DNA from 3 places in the Paenibacillus sp. VTT E-133280 genome. Region 2 is predicted to be linked to each of the others. Evidence: riboswitches for the same ligand, from Rfam matches in the RefSeq annotation. Region 2 holds a riboswitch; each other region holds the start of a gene.
What was found. Region 2 has a riboswitch for thiamine pyrophosphate ahead of CA600_RS07925 (ABC transporter substrate-binding protein). Riboswitches for the same ligand answer to the same signal wherever they lie in the genome.
Positions count from the first base shown of each region.

Region 1: another riboswitch for thiamine pyrophosphate. It lies ahead of CA600_RS01680 (ABC transporter ATP-binding protein); the one in region 2 lies ahead of CA600_RS07925 (ABC transporter substrate-binding protein).
Region 3: another riboswitch for thiamine pyrophosphate. It lies ahead of CA600_RS29510 (ECF transporter S component); the one in region 2 lies ahead of CA600_RS07925 (ABC transporter substrate-binding protein).

Region 1 is NZ_NFUX01000002.1:136,756-141,799, reverse strand. It holds gene CA600_RS01685 (amino acid ABC transporter substrate-binding protein) at 1-769, opposite strand, end outside; TPP riboswitch at 993-1,096, shown strand; gene CA600_RS01680 (ABC transporter ATP-binding protein) at 1,136-2,026, shown strand; gene CA600_RS01675 (ABC transporter permease) at 2,007-2,780, shown strand; gene CA600_RS01670 (ABC transporter substrate-binding protein) at 2,777-3,811, shown strand; gene thiM (hydroxyethylthiazole kinase) at 3,852-4,646, shown strand; gene thiD (bifunctional hydroxymethylpyrimidine kinase/phosphomethylpyrimidine kinase) at 4,668-5,044, shown strand, end outside.
Region 2 is NZ_NFUX01000012.1:92,182-97,225, reverse strand. It holds gene CA600_RS07940 (pyridoxamine 5'-phosphate oxidase family protein) at 1-27, opposite strand, end outside; gene CA600_RS07935 (MFS transporter) at 189-1,403, shown strand; gene CA600_RS07930 (hypothetical protein) at 1,484-2,938, shown strand; TPP riboswitch at 3,093-3,203, shown strand; gene CA600_RS07925 (ABC transporter substrate-binding protein) at 3,364-4,413, shown strand; gene CA600_RS07920 (thiamine-binding protein) at 4,527-4,820, shown strand; gene CA600_RS07915 (ABC transporter permease) at 4,817-5,044, shown strand, end outside.
Region 3 is NZ_NFUX01000118.1:6,165-11,208, forward strand. It holds gene CA600_RS29495 (DEAD/DEAH box helicase) at 1-751, shown strand, start outside; partial or broken gene CA600_RS29500 (energy-coupling factor transporter transmembrane component T family protein) at 933-1,724, opposite strand; gene CA600_RS29505 (ABC transporter ATP-binding protein) at 1,666-3,162, opposite strand; gene CA600_RS29510 (ECF transporter S component) at 3,159-3,794, opposite strand; TPP riboswitch at 3,903-4,014, opposite strand; gene CA600_RS29515 (hypothetical protein) at 4,108-4,902, opposite strand.

The DNA.
Region 1 (5,044 bases), on a different contig from region 2:
CAACAATTGCATCACTAACTGCTTTTACCAACTCTTCGTTGCCTTTTAAGAAAACAGCTGCGCTTTGTGAACCGTCTGGAATCTCATCTACTACTTTAATTTTTACATCAGGCTTTTGCTTTTTCAGGTCTAGATAAGACAAACCATCATTTACAGTCGCATCAATACGGCCTGAGGTCAATAGGTCCATCGCTTGATTGAAGCCATCTGTAGCTACAATTTCAGCCCCGTTCTCACGGGCGATATCAGACAGGTTACTGGTCAGAGATTGTCCGGCTTTTTTCCCCTTAAGATCTGCAAAGGTTTTGATATCCTCATTGTTTTCACTCACTATCAATACCGCTTTAGATACGATATACGGTTCGGAGAAATCATATTTCACTTTACGATCTTCATTAATGGATACTTCGTTAAAAATAACATCAAACCGCTTGGCATCCATCCCAGCAAAAATACCGTCCCACTGTGTCTCAAAAAACTCTGGTTCAACACCGAGACGCTTCGCTACTTCCTCAGCAATTTCTACATCAAAGCCGGTCAGTTTGCCCGAAGCGTCATGATAAGTAAAGGGTGCATAGGTCCCTTCTGTTCCTATACGCAATTTGCCGCTAGCTTTAACAGCTTCCAGACTGTTTTGTGCAGTGGCTGTATTTCCAGCATTCGTTCCAGCTGAAGAATTCTTAGACGTACCGGTATTCGAATTATTGCCGCAGGCCGCTACAAACACCACGGTTAACGCCAATAGAATAGTTAAACTTAGTTTTTTCATAATTAATTCCCCTCTCTTTACCCGGAATTCATCCGGTAAATTGTATACTACACTGGCCGCTGTATACCGTCAATGATTTTTTCCGATTATATACATCGGAATTGTAATATTAGGTAAATCTCTACCCTTATATTACCCATTCTTAGAATAATCCTTCACAAGATCCTCTCTTTACATCTCAGAAAGATATGGTATATTTATAAACAAATTAAATATGGACCTGTTATTTCACTAGGGGAGTCGGCCGACTGAGACGGAGCTTCAAGCTCCGGACCCTTGGAACCTGATCTGGATCATACCAGCGGAGGGAAGTGGAGCAGAATTTTCATCCCATGCATTTTAGTGTTCCTATGCAGAATGAACTTTTTGACCCATTTATTTCCCTTCGGAAATGAATGGGTCTTTATTTGTTTACAATCAATCACAAAACTTAAGCATACAAGAAGTTTATCCATCACAAAACGTTTAGGAGGTTCGATCATCACGACAATCCTATCCATTCAAGGCTTAACCTACTCTTTTCCGGAATCTGAACACCCCCCTGTATTTGCAGATCTATCCTTAGATATCAGCAGAGGAGAGTTTGTCTCGGTCATTGGGGCTAGCGGATGCGGAAAAAGCACGCTTTTCAAAACTATAGCAGGCTTGCTCGAACCCACTCACGGGCAAATAATAATTCATTCGAACCCGTCATCCTCTACTCGCTTAGGTCAGATCGCTTACATGCCTCAGCAGGATTTGCTGTTGCCTTGGAGAACCGTGCTCGACAACTGTCTTTTGCCCTGGGAGATTAAACCAACGTTTAGCAAACAACAGACGATCTCTCGCATTCAAGAAATGCTTTCACGTTTCGGTTTAGCCGATGTAGAGAGGGCATATCCCCATGAGCTGTCGGGTGGCATGAAACAGCGAGTCGCATTTCTACGAACGCTTGTAGCTGGTGGCGGGACCGGTCTTATGCTGCTAGATGAGCCGTTTGGAGCGCTCGATGCTATGACCAAACGTGAGATACACCGTTGGCTATTGGAGCTTTGGGATGAGCTGGGTCAAACAGTGATGCTCATCACCCATGATCTAGAGGAAGCGCTATTACTAAGCGATCGGATTTATTTATTGTCTGGAGGAATCCATAGCGAAATCCAGGAGATTGTCGTTGATTTACCGAGGCCAAGACATTACAAGATGAACTATGAACCCCGGTTTATAGCGTTACGGGAAGAGTTGGAGCGGAGACTGTATGCAGCCCATACCTTTTAAAAAATATGTAAACAATTACGTTCCCTTCATTCTACTGCTGTTGTTCATTCTTGTGATCTGGGAGTCAGCTGTTCGTCTTCACTTGATTCCAGCCTTTATCCTACCTGCACCTTCTTCAATAGGCATCGCATTGATCGAACACAGGCAATTACTCAGACCGCATTTATTGGCCACATTGCAGGAAATATGGGTAGGCTTTGTTCTCTCAGTTATTTGTGGTGCACTGCTGGGCACCGGAATGTACTTGTTTCGTCCCCTTGAAAAGGCCATCTATCCGTTCCTTATTATCAGTCAGACGATTCCGTTAATCGCGCTATCCCCCATTTTTATTATGTGGTTCGGGTATACGCTATGGAGCAAAGTGGCTGTTGTGTTTCTAACTGCTTTTTTTCCAGTCGTTGTGAGTACATATGACGGACTTCGTACAAGTGGTCAAGCCTACAAAGACTTATTGTTAACATTTGGCGCCAACCGCTGGCAACTGCTCGTTAAAACCCAAATCCCGCTGGCGCTGCCCTCCTTTTTCTCAGGACTAAAGCTATCCATTGTGTACTCCGTGATTGGAGCGACCATCGGCGAATGGCTCGGCGGCAGCAAAGGACTCGGTTACTTTAGCCGAAGGATGGCCGGAAATTTGCAAAGTGCCGAAATGTTCGCCGCTGTATTTCTGTTATCCGCGCTTGGTATAGTGTTGTTTCTAATGATAGCTCTGCTCGAACCATTATTTTTAAAGAAAAGAGGATCTAAACAATGAATGATTTGAATTTCCAAAGAAAATGGCTTATTCCCGTATTTCTCATATGTTCAGTCCTAATCTTCACCAGCTGCGGAAAAGCATCCAATGTAAGCAATACTCCTGCTAATTCATCTAATAACGAAATTAAACAAACGCACAAGCTGACGATTATGCTCGATTGGTATCCCAATGCCGTTCACTCTTTTTTATATGCAGCTGAGCAGAATGGTTATTTCCAAGAGGAAGGTCTGGACGTAGAGATCCAAATGCCCGCAGACAGCAATGACGCACTGAAACTTGTAGCAGCGAATCAAATCGATTTAGCGCTTAGTTATCAGCCTCAGGTGCTAATGGCACGCAGTGAGAACATTCCAGTACGTTCGATTGCTGCGATTGTGAGACATCCGCTTAATCATTTAATGGTACCTCAGACTGGAGACATTCATAGTCCCAAAGACCTCACAGGTAAACAGATTGGATATTCTTCCATTCCTCTTTATGAAGCCATGATTCGTACGATGATCCAAAACGATGGGGGTGACCCTAAGGCCAGCAAATTAATCGACGTAGGCTTTGACCTTATTCCGGCGATTGCGACGGGGCAAGTGGATGCCATTATGGGAGGGTTCATTAACCACGAACAATTAATCTTGGAAAAAGAAGGACATTCCGTGAACTCGTTCAACCCCACGGATTACGGTGTCCCTGATTATTACGAGCTAGTACTTGTCGCCAGTGATCAAGGAATACAAAATTCTGAGTCCTATTTCAAAAAGTTTCTAAATGCAATTACTAAAGGACAACAATTTGTGCAGGAGAATCCGGAAAAAGCGTTGAATTTGCTGCTTGCACACGAAGATGAGACCTCTCCACTTGATAAGCAAATTGAAGAGAAGAGTCTGGCTATTCTACTACCGCTAATGTATGCGGGTGACCAAGATTTTGGATATCAAGAACCCGCGTCTTGGGAGAAGGTACGACAGTGGCTATCAGACAATGATTTACTGTCTACTGACATCAAAGCTGAGGATGCTTTTATTAATCTTTAAACATTAGCTATTCGCCCATAAAACTTGAGGAGGAATTATCATGTGTTATCTATCCAAAGTACGGGAATTCAATCCCTTGATCCACAATATCACCAATATCGTGGTAGCGAATTTTTCAGCCAACGGTCTTTTAGCGCTTGGAGCCTCCCCCTTTATGGCGGATGCTCACGAAGAAGTGGCAGATATCGCCGCATTTTCATCTGCCGTAGTTCTGAATATCGGCACACTGAATGACTACGCCATTCAATCTATGGTGCTCGCGGGACAATCTGCGAATAAGCACGGCGTTCCCTTAGTTCTTGATCCAGTGGGTGCGGGAGCCACTGCTTATCGAACAGCTGTCACTCAAAAGCTTGTGAATGAGATGCAAATTACCGCTCTACGTGGCAATGTGGCTGAAGTTGCCAATGTCATTGGTGAGAGCTGGTCTATCAAAGGGGTGGATGCTGGTGAAGGTGAGGGCGATGTCGTCGTCTTGGCTGAGACTGCTGCGCGGAAGTTAGATTGTGTGGTTATCATCACCGGAAAAGATGATGTCATCACAAATGGAGATAACACCTACATTGCCAGCAATGGTCACCCTATTCTAACAAAAGTAACGGGAACCGGTTGTTTGCTAAGTGCAGTAGTCGGTGCATTTCTTGCGGTAAGTGAAGGAGCATCTCTTGAAGCAGCAGTTGAAGCTCTCTCCTTCTATGGAGTGGCTGCTGAAATCGCCGCTGAACTAACGGCTGGACAAGGTCCGGGGAGCTTTCAAATCGAGTTTCTAAATCAATTGAGCTTGCTCACAGCTGAAACTTACAAAGATAAATCAAAAATTAAACAACTCAGATAACAACCCTAAGGAGTGAACAGAATGACTATATCCAAAGCTTTAACTATAGCCGGCTCGGATAGCGGTGGTGGCGCTGGCATCCAGGCAGATCTAAAAACCTTTCAAGAGCTTTCTGTATATGGCATGTCCGCACTCACAGCTGTGACAGCCCAAAACACACTAGGAGTTCAGGGCGTATTTCCGTTGACACTGGAAGCTATTACGCAACAGCTTGATTCCATTGGAATTGATTTGAAGCCTGAGGCCGTGAAGACTGGGATGCTATTTAACAGTGACATCATTTGTATCGTAGCAGAGAAGATCCAGCAATATGACTGGCATAATCTTGTAGTTGATCCTGTAATGGTTGCTAAAGGTGGCTCTACCTTGCTCCGGCAGGAAGCTGTTCACTCCTTAAT
Region 2 (5,044 bases):
GAGTTGCTCCAGTTGTTTGTTATCCATTACGTAAATCTCTCCCTTCAAGCATGTAAACAAAAGTTTATATATCCAAGCTCACCGTTTGGATTTATCATAACAATGGTGCTTATTATAATGTACCCTTCAGGTTCACATTGAATCCGACCTTACTCCATAAACTACATTCAATATAAGGGGCTTACTTCGTGAAAAAACTGATTTGGATCGGCTGTCTTTCCTACTTTGTCATTGGACTTGCTCATGTCGTACTGGGATCTATTCTTCCCGTTCTGTTACAGCATTATGACCAAAATTACAGTGCCGGCGGGCAATTAATCTTTAGTCAATTCGCTGGTTTTCTGGCTGGTGTGCTTGTCTCTCCCCTACTCAATCGCCGTTTTGGCAAACGAGGAGGCATCATTATCGCCACCGCTCTTCTCCTGACTGCTGAAATTGCATATGCTTTTCTGCCACCTTGGGGATGGATGTATGTCATTGCTGTTGCGGCTGGCTTTGGTTTCGGTATGATCGAAGCCGTCATCGGCACCATCATTATCGGAGCTGTGACAGAAGGAACCGCGATCGCGATGAGCCGACTTGAAGTCCTTTTTGGGGTAGGGGCACTCCTAATGCCTCTTATCGCCAGTCCGCTCATTGCTACCGGAGCATGGAGATTGACATTTCTAATTGTCGCTTGCTTCTCATTACTTTCCCTCATTCTCTGGGGAAGAGGCCATTTCGGGAATCTGCAACGTATACTAGACGAGCGAGCACCTCGCAAAGTCTCAGCATCCCCGCATTCCTCGCAGTCCAGCACACAGCTTCCGTATAAAGGGAAACAATGGATTCTGCTGGGTATCTTCATTCTTTTCTTCTTTCTCTATGTAGGTACGGAGATGAGTCTGGTCAACTTTATGCCCGCCATCTTTATCGCCAAGCTAGGAATGACAGAATCTGCGGCGGCGCTGACAGTCACTTTCTTTTGGCTAGCTATGTCTACGGGAAGATTGTTTGCTGGAGTGATTGCAGAGAAAATTTCTTACCGTGTATACATTTTATGTAGCTGTTTACTGACCTTGTTACTGTTGGCTCTTTTTCCGTTCACAGAAAATCGATTAGCTGCATTCATCGTAATTATGCTACTTGGGCTATTTATGTCCGGTATTTTCTCCATAGCTTTAGTCTTCTCCAGCAAGATGCTGCCAGGAGCCGAAGAATCAACACCCAGCATAATGATCGCTGCTGGAGGTGTCGGTGGAGCTCTGCTGCCCCTATTTATGGGCTGGTCTATGGACCATTTAAAAGTAGCACAAACTGCTGGGGTACTTGCCAGCTTTGCCGCCTTCCTGTTTTTGCTGAGCATTGCCGCATGGAGATTCCAATCCAGGCAAGCAGTACAAAGAAAGAGTTCCAGTATTTAGAATGTTAGCATGGTATCAACCTAATCTTTTTAGGGTAATGTCATCTATAAGCATATTCTGAGCACAAGGATGGACGATGAATGGATAAGCTTTCAACTGAACCTTTATTACATACTGCGCTTATGCAGTTTATTTTTCCCTTTTCAATAAAAAAGGGTGATTCTAAGAAGCTCATCCAACAATTGCAGGATGATGGCTTCACACGTTTTTTTCTGGATAATAAAGAGCTAGAAAATGCCTATTACGGAGAAGGCTACTGTGTTTCCCATGAACGGCTGGAGCGTACCTATTTACCGTTTGCTGCACACATTCTTTTTCCACGCAAGAAGGATGTGGACTCTTTCCGCCGCTTTTCCAGAGTCAATGATCTGGACTGTATCCTAGAGATTCCTCAGCAGTCTATATTTTTTAAAATTCTCTCGACGGATATATTCATATGTCCTTTTCAGCTTGGATTTGTGACCATGCGTGTCCAGCTTGAGGGGGATTCGATTCCCTTTAGTATTGCACTGGAATTCGCGGACCGCTTCCGGACGCTTGAGAATACCTTCGCACAGGATGATTACACCTATATCCATTGCGGAGAACAGACCTATGAGATGGTAGAGGATTTTGTCTTCCGAAATCTGGTGGATGGACTGGAGCCTTTTCTGGATCACTCGGATATCAATGGGGCTTATTTCGAAACCCTTCCCTTTTTCGTAGATGAAAGAATGCAGGTGCAAGCCTTTTATGGCTTTCAGAATGAAGGAGATTCTGATGAGATTAGTGTAAATATCCGCTATCGCGCCTCTCAGCTTGATGGAATTGATCTGAACGGCAAGCCCTATGCCAGTGCCAGCGATCCAGCGTATATTGCGAATTATTGTCATGAGCATTCCTATAATCGATGGGGCCCAGACACGTATTATATGATGAATGAGCAGACCTTTTGCTGCCTTACCCGAGCTGAACCAAAGATCGCCATTAGCCTGGCCGACCAGATGTACGGGCAATACTATTACGGATTTCTACTCAATATTTTCCACAAAATCGTTCTGCTAAAGCTGGCAAATATGCATTCCCGACTACGCATAAACCACGATTATGATGAGATCGATAATTTAATCTACTCGATTAATAAATTCTCGGCAAAGTTTTATTTCTTAGAGCTAATCTCACAGTCGCAAGGACGGGAGATTTTTCTTCAGCTGCGTAAAGTATACGGGAACGACGCTCTATTCGAGGAAGTAAAAGAAACCTTGACTGACCTGTTTCAGTATCAAGATAAATTCCAGTCGAAGCGCCGGGATAATCTGCTGATGATCCTCACTGTATTTACGGTGGTAAGTGGGATTTATGGCATGAATCAAGTCATTGACGATCTGGATGGAAAGATTCAGTGGAGTAAAATGGTTAGCTATTCCCCCTTTGAGTTTCTTGCTCTCTTCGTGATAATGAGCGGGATAATGATCAGTGTTGTCCTTACACTAGGTGCTCTGGTTACTGAGCTTAAGCGGCGTCATCGCAAGAAACATAAAGATCTGGATGAATGAAAACGGACTAAGAGATTTGAAAAATTTAGGATCATGCTACTAGACATTCCGAGAACAGCCGTCTATAATACAGCGTATGCAAGAAATATAAGCTATAAAGCATAGGTGCAAAACCTAAACTTTCTTATATTTCAAGTGGAAATACCCGTTAACTTCATAGAACCAGGGGTGCTGGAATTGGCCGGCTGAGATTGTATCCCACAAGATACTGACCCTTATACCTGATCTGGATAATGCCAGCGTAGGAATTGCCAATTGGTTTTGGTCCCTGTGACCTTCACTAACCTTGCGCCAAGCCAGCGTCCCGATCACTCGGGGCGCTTTTTTTGTGTAGATCACAAAAGATGTAGAAGAAATGTACATACTACACTTTATGGTTCATGTTGGATGACGGGATCTGGCAACCTTAAAGGAGAGAAGAAGACATGCATGTCAAAAAAGCACTCATGCTTAGCCTCATCTGTATGCTCATTCTTGCGATTGCCGGATGCGGCAGCAACAACGGGAATACAGCCGGAAACAAAGGGACTGCTGCGAAATCGAATGCAGCGACCGGATCAAATGCTCCAAAAGAGCTTACCAAAGTTAAGGTTGCACTGGACTGGACACCGAATACGAATCATACCGGTCTTTACGTAGCCAAGGATCTTGGTTATTACGCGGAAGAAGGTCTGGATGTAGAAATCGTTCAACCTGGCGCAGCAGGCTCCGATACCATGGTTACTTCTGGGGAAGCTGCTTTTGGGATCAGCGCTCAGGAAGGATTGACTCTAGCTCGTCTACAAGGCGTTCCCCTTGTCTCGATTGCAGCCATTATTCAACATAATACGTCGGGATTCGCCGCTCCAGTGGATCGCAATATTAAATCGCCAAAAGATTTTGAGGGTAAAACTTACGGAGGCTGGGGCTCTCCCGCCGAGGAAGCAGCCATGAAGGCGATCATGGACCCTGTTGGTGGCGATGTGAAAAAGGTGAAGCTAATTAGTATTGGTGAAGCTGACTATTTTACCGCAGTCAAACGTGACATTGATTTCGCTTGGATCTTCTACGCTTGGACCGGTATTGAAGCCGAACTGCGTGGAGAGCCTCTGGATATGCTGTACTTGAAGGATTATGCGCCTCAGCTCGATTATTACACCCCTGTGCTGACCACGAGCGAGAAGCAGATTTCTGAGAATCCAGATTTGGTGAAGGCTTTCCTGAAAGCCACATCGAAGGGTTATCAATATGCGATTGATCATCCAGAAGAGGCTGCCGCTACATTATCCAAAGCTGTGCCTGACCTTGATGCCGAGCTTGTCCTAGCCAGCCAAAAATGGCTTAGCCCGAAATATAAAGACGACGCCCCCCGCTGGGGAGAGCAAAAAACCGAGGTCTGGCAGAATTACGGCGACTGGATGTATGATTTGAAGCTGCTGGACAAACCGCTGGATGCAGCTAGTGCATTCACGAATGATTTTTTACCGGCGGAGTAGACCGGACTTCCCAAGTTCGTTCAAGATTCGATGTCGAATCCGCTCCCTGTATCACTTCGTTATCATAGTTGGCTTTTTGAACTTACCTATACAAATTGAGAGGATTGATTATTGTGGCTAACACATTGCTCAGCATTCAAGTAATTCCTAAGACTCCAAACAATGAGGATTCCATCCCATACGTCGATAAAGCAATTGAAGTTATTCAAAAATCCGGCGTTAAACATCAGGTGAACCCGCTGGAAACCACGATGGAAGGTGAACTTAGCGAGCTGCTTGAGGTTGTTCGTCAAATGCAGGAGGCGCTGATCGAAGCTGGTAGTCCAAGCGTGATCTCACAGATCAAAATTGCTCATAACCCTAACGGAATCAGCATGGATAAATTGACGGAGAAATATCGGCCGTGAGATCGACCTGGAAGCTAATATGGCCGCCCCTTGTGGCGGTCGTCTTCTTTTTAACCGTATGGCAGTTATCTGTTTCTCTATTCCATATCGAATCCTGGATTCTGCCGAGTCCTGCTGATATTGCCCGCGAATCCACCAGTAATGCTTCTGGTCTCTGGGCTCATACGATGGCTACGCTCCGACTCACATTAATCGGTTTTCCTATTGGTACAGGTGTAGGCCTG
Region 3 (5,044 bases), on a different contig from region 2:
GCTCGAACGTATGCAGAAGTTGGAAGGTATTGAGCGTAAGGGCGCCATTCTTGGGGCTTTGACCGGACTTAAGCAGCTATGTGATCACCCGATGCTTCTGACCAAGGAGGCCCTCCCTGAAACCGATTCGGACAATAAACTGGATACCAGTCCACTCATTAACCGTTCCTCTAAACTTGAAAGACTGCTGGATATGGTGAAGGAACTTCGTGCAGAGGATGAGCGCTGTCTCATTTTTACGCAATATGTCGGGATGGGAAAAATGCTTCAGGCTGTTCTACAGCAGGAGCTGGGAGAGCCCGTCCTTTATTTGAACGGCAGTACCTCCAAACAGGCGCGTGACCGAATGATTGAGCGATTCCAGACGCCTATACCTTCTGTGGACGAAAGATCCAGTCGTCCAGATGCACCACCGACTGATCAGCCGAATGTGTTCATCCTTTCACTTAAAGCTGGAGGTGTCGGTCTGAATCTAACCGCAGCCAACCACGTATTCCACTTCGATCGCTGGTGGAATCCGGCCGTTGAGAACCAGGCGACGGACCGCGCCTATCGGATGGGCCAGACGCGCGATGTACAGGTGCATAAATTCATCGCCCTCGGGACGCTCGAAGAAAAAATTGATGAGATGCTGGAGAGTAAGCAGCAGCTAAGCGATAATGTCATCTCCAGCTCCGAAGGCTGGATTACCGAGCTGTCTACTGAGGCTTTGACAGACCTATTTACATTGCGGCGAGGCTTAACAGACTAATCCTGCCGCTTTCAGATACTCAAGAAGATGCTGGATAGTGTAGCGAAAGATTTGTTTAATCCAATAAAAAGGCAGAAACTCTTTATATCCGAGTTTCTGCTTTTTTTGTTACTGAACGATGGCATAAGATCAGAATCATTCTCTAACCACCAACGAATCTGTGCATGTCATCCTTTACGGCTTAACGAACATCGGTAATGTCCGCGTAAGGCCATTCGATTCCGGCCAGGAATGCCAACCAGAATACGCCGACCGCATATGCGGTGAATAGGACGTCGCGGTACGTAAAGCCAATAACATAATAATAAGTTCTCTTGGCCTGCCCGGAAAACCGCTTCGCCTCCATAGCCACCGCGATTCTATGGGCGCGTCGTATGCTTTGGGCAAGCAAAGGGATCGCGTATCGTTGCAACAGCTGGTAGAAGTTAAATATCCTCCCTCGTTTGCGTATTCCCCTGACTTTCAATGCGTGGTGCAAGGTCTGGAATTCTTCTGCGAGAATAGGCACCAGCCGCATCGCGGCCAAGAAGCTGTAAGCATACTTAGCCGGTAATCTCCCCTGCTGCATTAAGGAGTAGAAGAGGTTTACCGGCCTCGTCGTCAGACCGAACAGAAGCCCGACCGACGCCATGCTCAGTGCCCTGAACCCCAGATGCAGCCCTCTGTAGAAGCTTTCTTCCGTAATGTTCACTAATCCCCATCGGACCTACTCCGTCTCTCCCTTGCCGAAGAACATCATCCCCGTAGATGTAGACACGAACATCAGCAAGAAAGGGGAGGTGTATAACAGCAATCTGCGCAATGGGTGCCCGGACCACGGAAGCAGCAGCATCGAGCCGATGGCTACGTTCACCATGACGTTAAAGTCGTGGATGAGAATAATTGCCGCGAACCAGAGAGAGAACAGAACGATCTTAAGCGTAGGATTGACGCGGTGTAGCCAGGTTTCCCGGTGGGGAAAGGTCAATAACATCAGTAAGTCTCCCGTCTTCGATTCTCCATGACGCTGTGCAGAAATTTTCTACGATCCGCGCATCATGCGTGACCATAATAATCGAGGCTCCCGCCGAAAGCAGCCGCTCAAGCTTCTCGAGCAAAGAGAACGTATTCCGTGCGTCCAGCCCAAAGGTCGGCTCGTCTAGCAGCAATATGTGTTGCCCTTTTACGATCGCCGTCGCGACGCTTAATCGTCTCTTCTGCCCCATCGACAGCTGATACGGATGCCGCGAGGCAACGTCCTCTAAATAAAGTTCTTCCATTAGCTTATACGCCTTCGCACGCCGAATTTCGCAATGAACTCCATCCAGCAACAACGAATACTCGATCTCTTCCCGTACCGAATGTGTTACAAATTGAAATTCGGGGTTTTGAAAAACGAATGCGATATGCTCGGCCGCTTGCGCAACATGCTCCGCTTCCCGGCCTGCTATCTTGCATATCCCTTCGGTCTTAATCAGTCGCATGATCGAGAGCAGCAAGGAGCTCTTACCCGCTCCGTTATGGCCGATGATCCCGATCCATTGACCAGGGGTGACGATTGCCCTCCCTACTTCGATGACCGCCCTGTTCCCTCGTTTCCCGCGAAACCTGTCCATTTCCAGATAGACATCTTCCCGATCGTTTGCGTTTGAATAACGAGTAATGCAGTCTGACCTCCGGGATTTATTCTCGATATAGTCCTCCCAGACGCCCGGATACCAAATTCCGTATTCTTGTAGCTCTCTCCTTTTAGCTGAAAAGATTTCCGTCGGCGATCCGTCAGCGATAACTACTCCTTCACGGGATAACACGACGATCCGATCGAAAAAGTCGATTACGCCTTCGATCTTATGTTCAATGACGATCAAGGTAATGCCTTCGGACAGGCTTCTGATCGCAGACCATACCAGCTCCGTACCCTCGCTATCCAACAGCGCTGTCGGTTCGTCCAGGAAAATCACTTCTGGCTCCATAGCCAGAACGGAAGCTATGGCTAATCGCTGTTTCATCCCTTGCGATAACGATTGGATTGCGATATGGATATCAGGAATATTCAAGCCGACTTGAGCGAGATAAAGGCGGATCAGACCTGCCATTTCTTCGCGGGGGACGCGCATGTTCTCGAGAACGAAAGCCATCTCCTCGTCCACATATGGCATACAGAACTGCGTATCCGGATCTTGGAATACGTATCCCCATCGCTCGGGAACAAATGTCTCTTCAGCGATCATCGGAACTTCGATCGAACCGGGAATCAAACCGCTCAACACCTGCAGCAGCGTCGACTTCCCGCATCCGCTCGGGCCGAGCAGCAGCGTCTTCTCCCCCTGGTGGAAAGAAAGGGAAATGCCCTTGAACAACAAGGAGTCCTCTCCGGCAAACTTAAGCTTTAGGTTCTTAACTCTCGCAGCTATGGAGACTCCAGGCGTCATAGTCGTGTCAATGCGTCATAGTCCGCCTTGGACGCCGGTCTCAACACTTTGGTTACGCCTGTGAGCTCAAGCGCTTTGGACAGTCCGAAGGCGAAGATACCGGCGATGACGATACTTCCGAGTCCCCTCAGTCCGATCAGCAGCGTATAGTTCCAAGCGGACAACGATTCAATGTAACCGTAGCCGAAATCCAGCACCAACGAACCCGCCGCCGCCGCGAGCGCGGCCAGCGACGTGACCCAGACGTTCGCGTTGCGATAGAGGAAAATCGCGAAGACTAACTCCGCGCCCAATCCCTGCAACGCGCCGTAATACAAGGTCGAAAGCCCCCATTCACTGCCCAATAGCGCACTAACGGAAGCCGCCGCAAGCTCAGCCAGAAGCGCCACTCCCGGCTTGCGGATGATGAGAAACGCGAACGTCCCGGCAATGAACCACATGCCGTATATCGTTTGCTCCGCATGGGTACCCAGCGGTTTGACCACGTCGTACATCGGTCCCCAGATTTTATAGATAATTCCGAATACGACCGCGATCACGATGGTTACCAGCATATCAGTCAGCTTCAATCCCCGTGACCTCGTCCCTTTGTCTTGTTGTCCTTGCCTTTGTCCTTGCTTAGCTTGTTCCATGCTTCAACAACTTCCCTTCTAGGTTCTTGGATTCGTTGCTCGCATGATGTGAGTAATTTTAAAAAGCCTACCCATTAATGGGTAGGCTTGCGCATGGCATCAAAAAAAAGGATGCTCGACAATAACGTCTCTACGCTGGCATTACCCAGATCAGATTGACGGTCAGCGGCATAAGGCCGCTATCTCAGCCTGACTTCATCAAGCACCCGTTTATTGCGATTCAACTTCCTATAACTTATATCATAAGTAAACTTTTTACAATATGATTTTCGTTCCTTGGGTATCCCTATCGCGGTATCTAAGTGTAGAACGCTCACCATTGCTCGGACATCTTAAAAGTGACGGCGAGATCATCATCACCTGAGAGTGAGTTAACTACCAAAGTAACCGGCTCATCCTGAAGCTCGTAAGAGAGCCGCTCGTTAAGCAAGTTAACGGCCAAATTCGCATACGCACCAGAGATCCCTGATCCTGTACCTTGCATAATCACCTTTCCACCCGTGACCGTAGTGCAGGTGTAATTGACAAGCAGTGCTGTGTCCGTGACAGGAATATCCGTAGTTGGTGTAGGGAAATTTTCAAATGTCCCATCCAGAGTTCCACCTGCAACGACCATATAACGCACAGGTCTCTTGGATAGAATATCTAAAGCAGCCGGTCTAATTTCAGCCGCAAGTCCTTGTGGAATAGTAAAGGCAGGACTCCTCATAAAGCTGATCGCTGCGAAGTCAGTCGATGTAACCGATACGTTATCACGTATTTCCGAGGTTATACGGCTTACTTGAAACACATCCAGATTAACAGCCGTCCAGACACCGTTCACATCCACAAGAAAAACCTGAATCTTTAATTGCTCCTGTGAATACACAAAATTAAATTGAAATAAATCCTCTACAATAGGGTAGGTCTTACTTAACGTTTCCCGATATTGCAGCTCAAATAATTCTTCAATAAAGACTGTCTGAGGACTTGCACTATTGGCTAAACCCGTTAAATAACAAGCCGCTCCAGCTGATCCATTGTTAACTACTTCGATCACAACTTGATCTATTGGACGGGTACCGTCGACAGGTAAATTAATGATTGTGCTTGTAGAGAGGACAGGCAATGTCTTCACACCTCCTATTCATATCAAATTATATCTATATGCTATGCAATCAATTTTTAGAATTCTTGGATGATATTAAAATAGAGAAGTGCTCAACAGATATAAAATACAGATTTGCCACCAAATAAAGGATGTGGTAAAC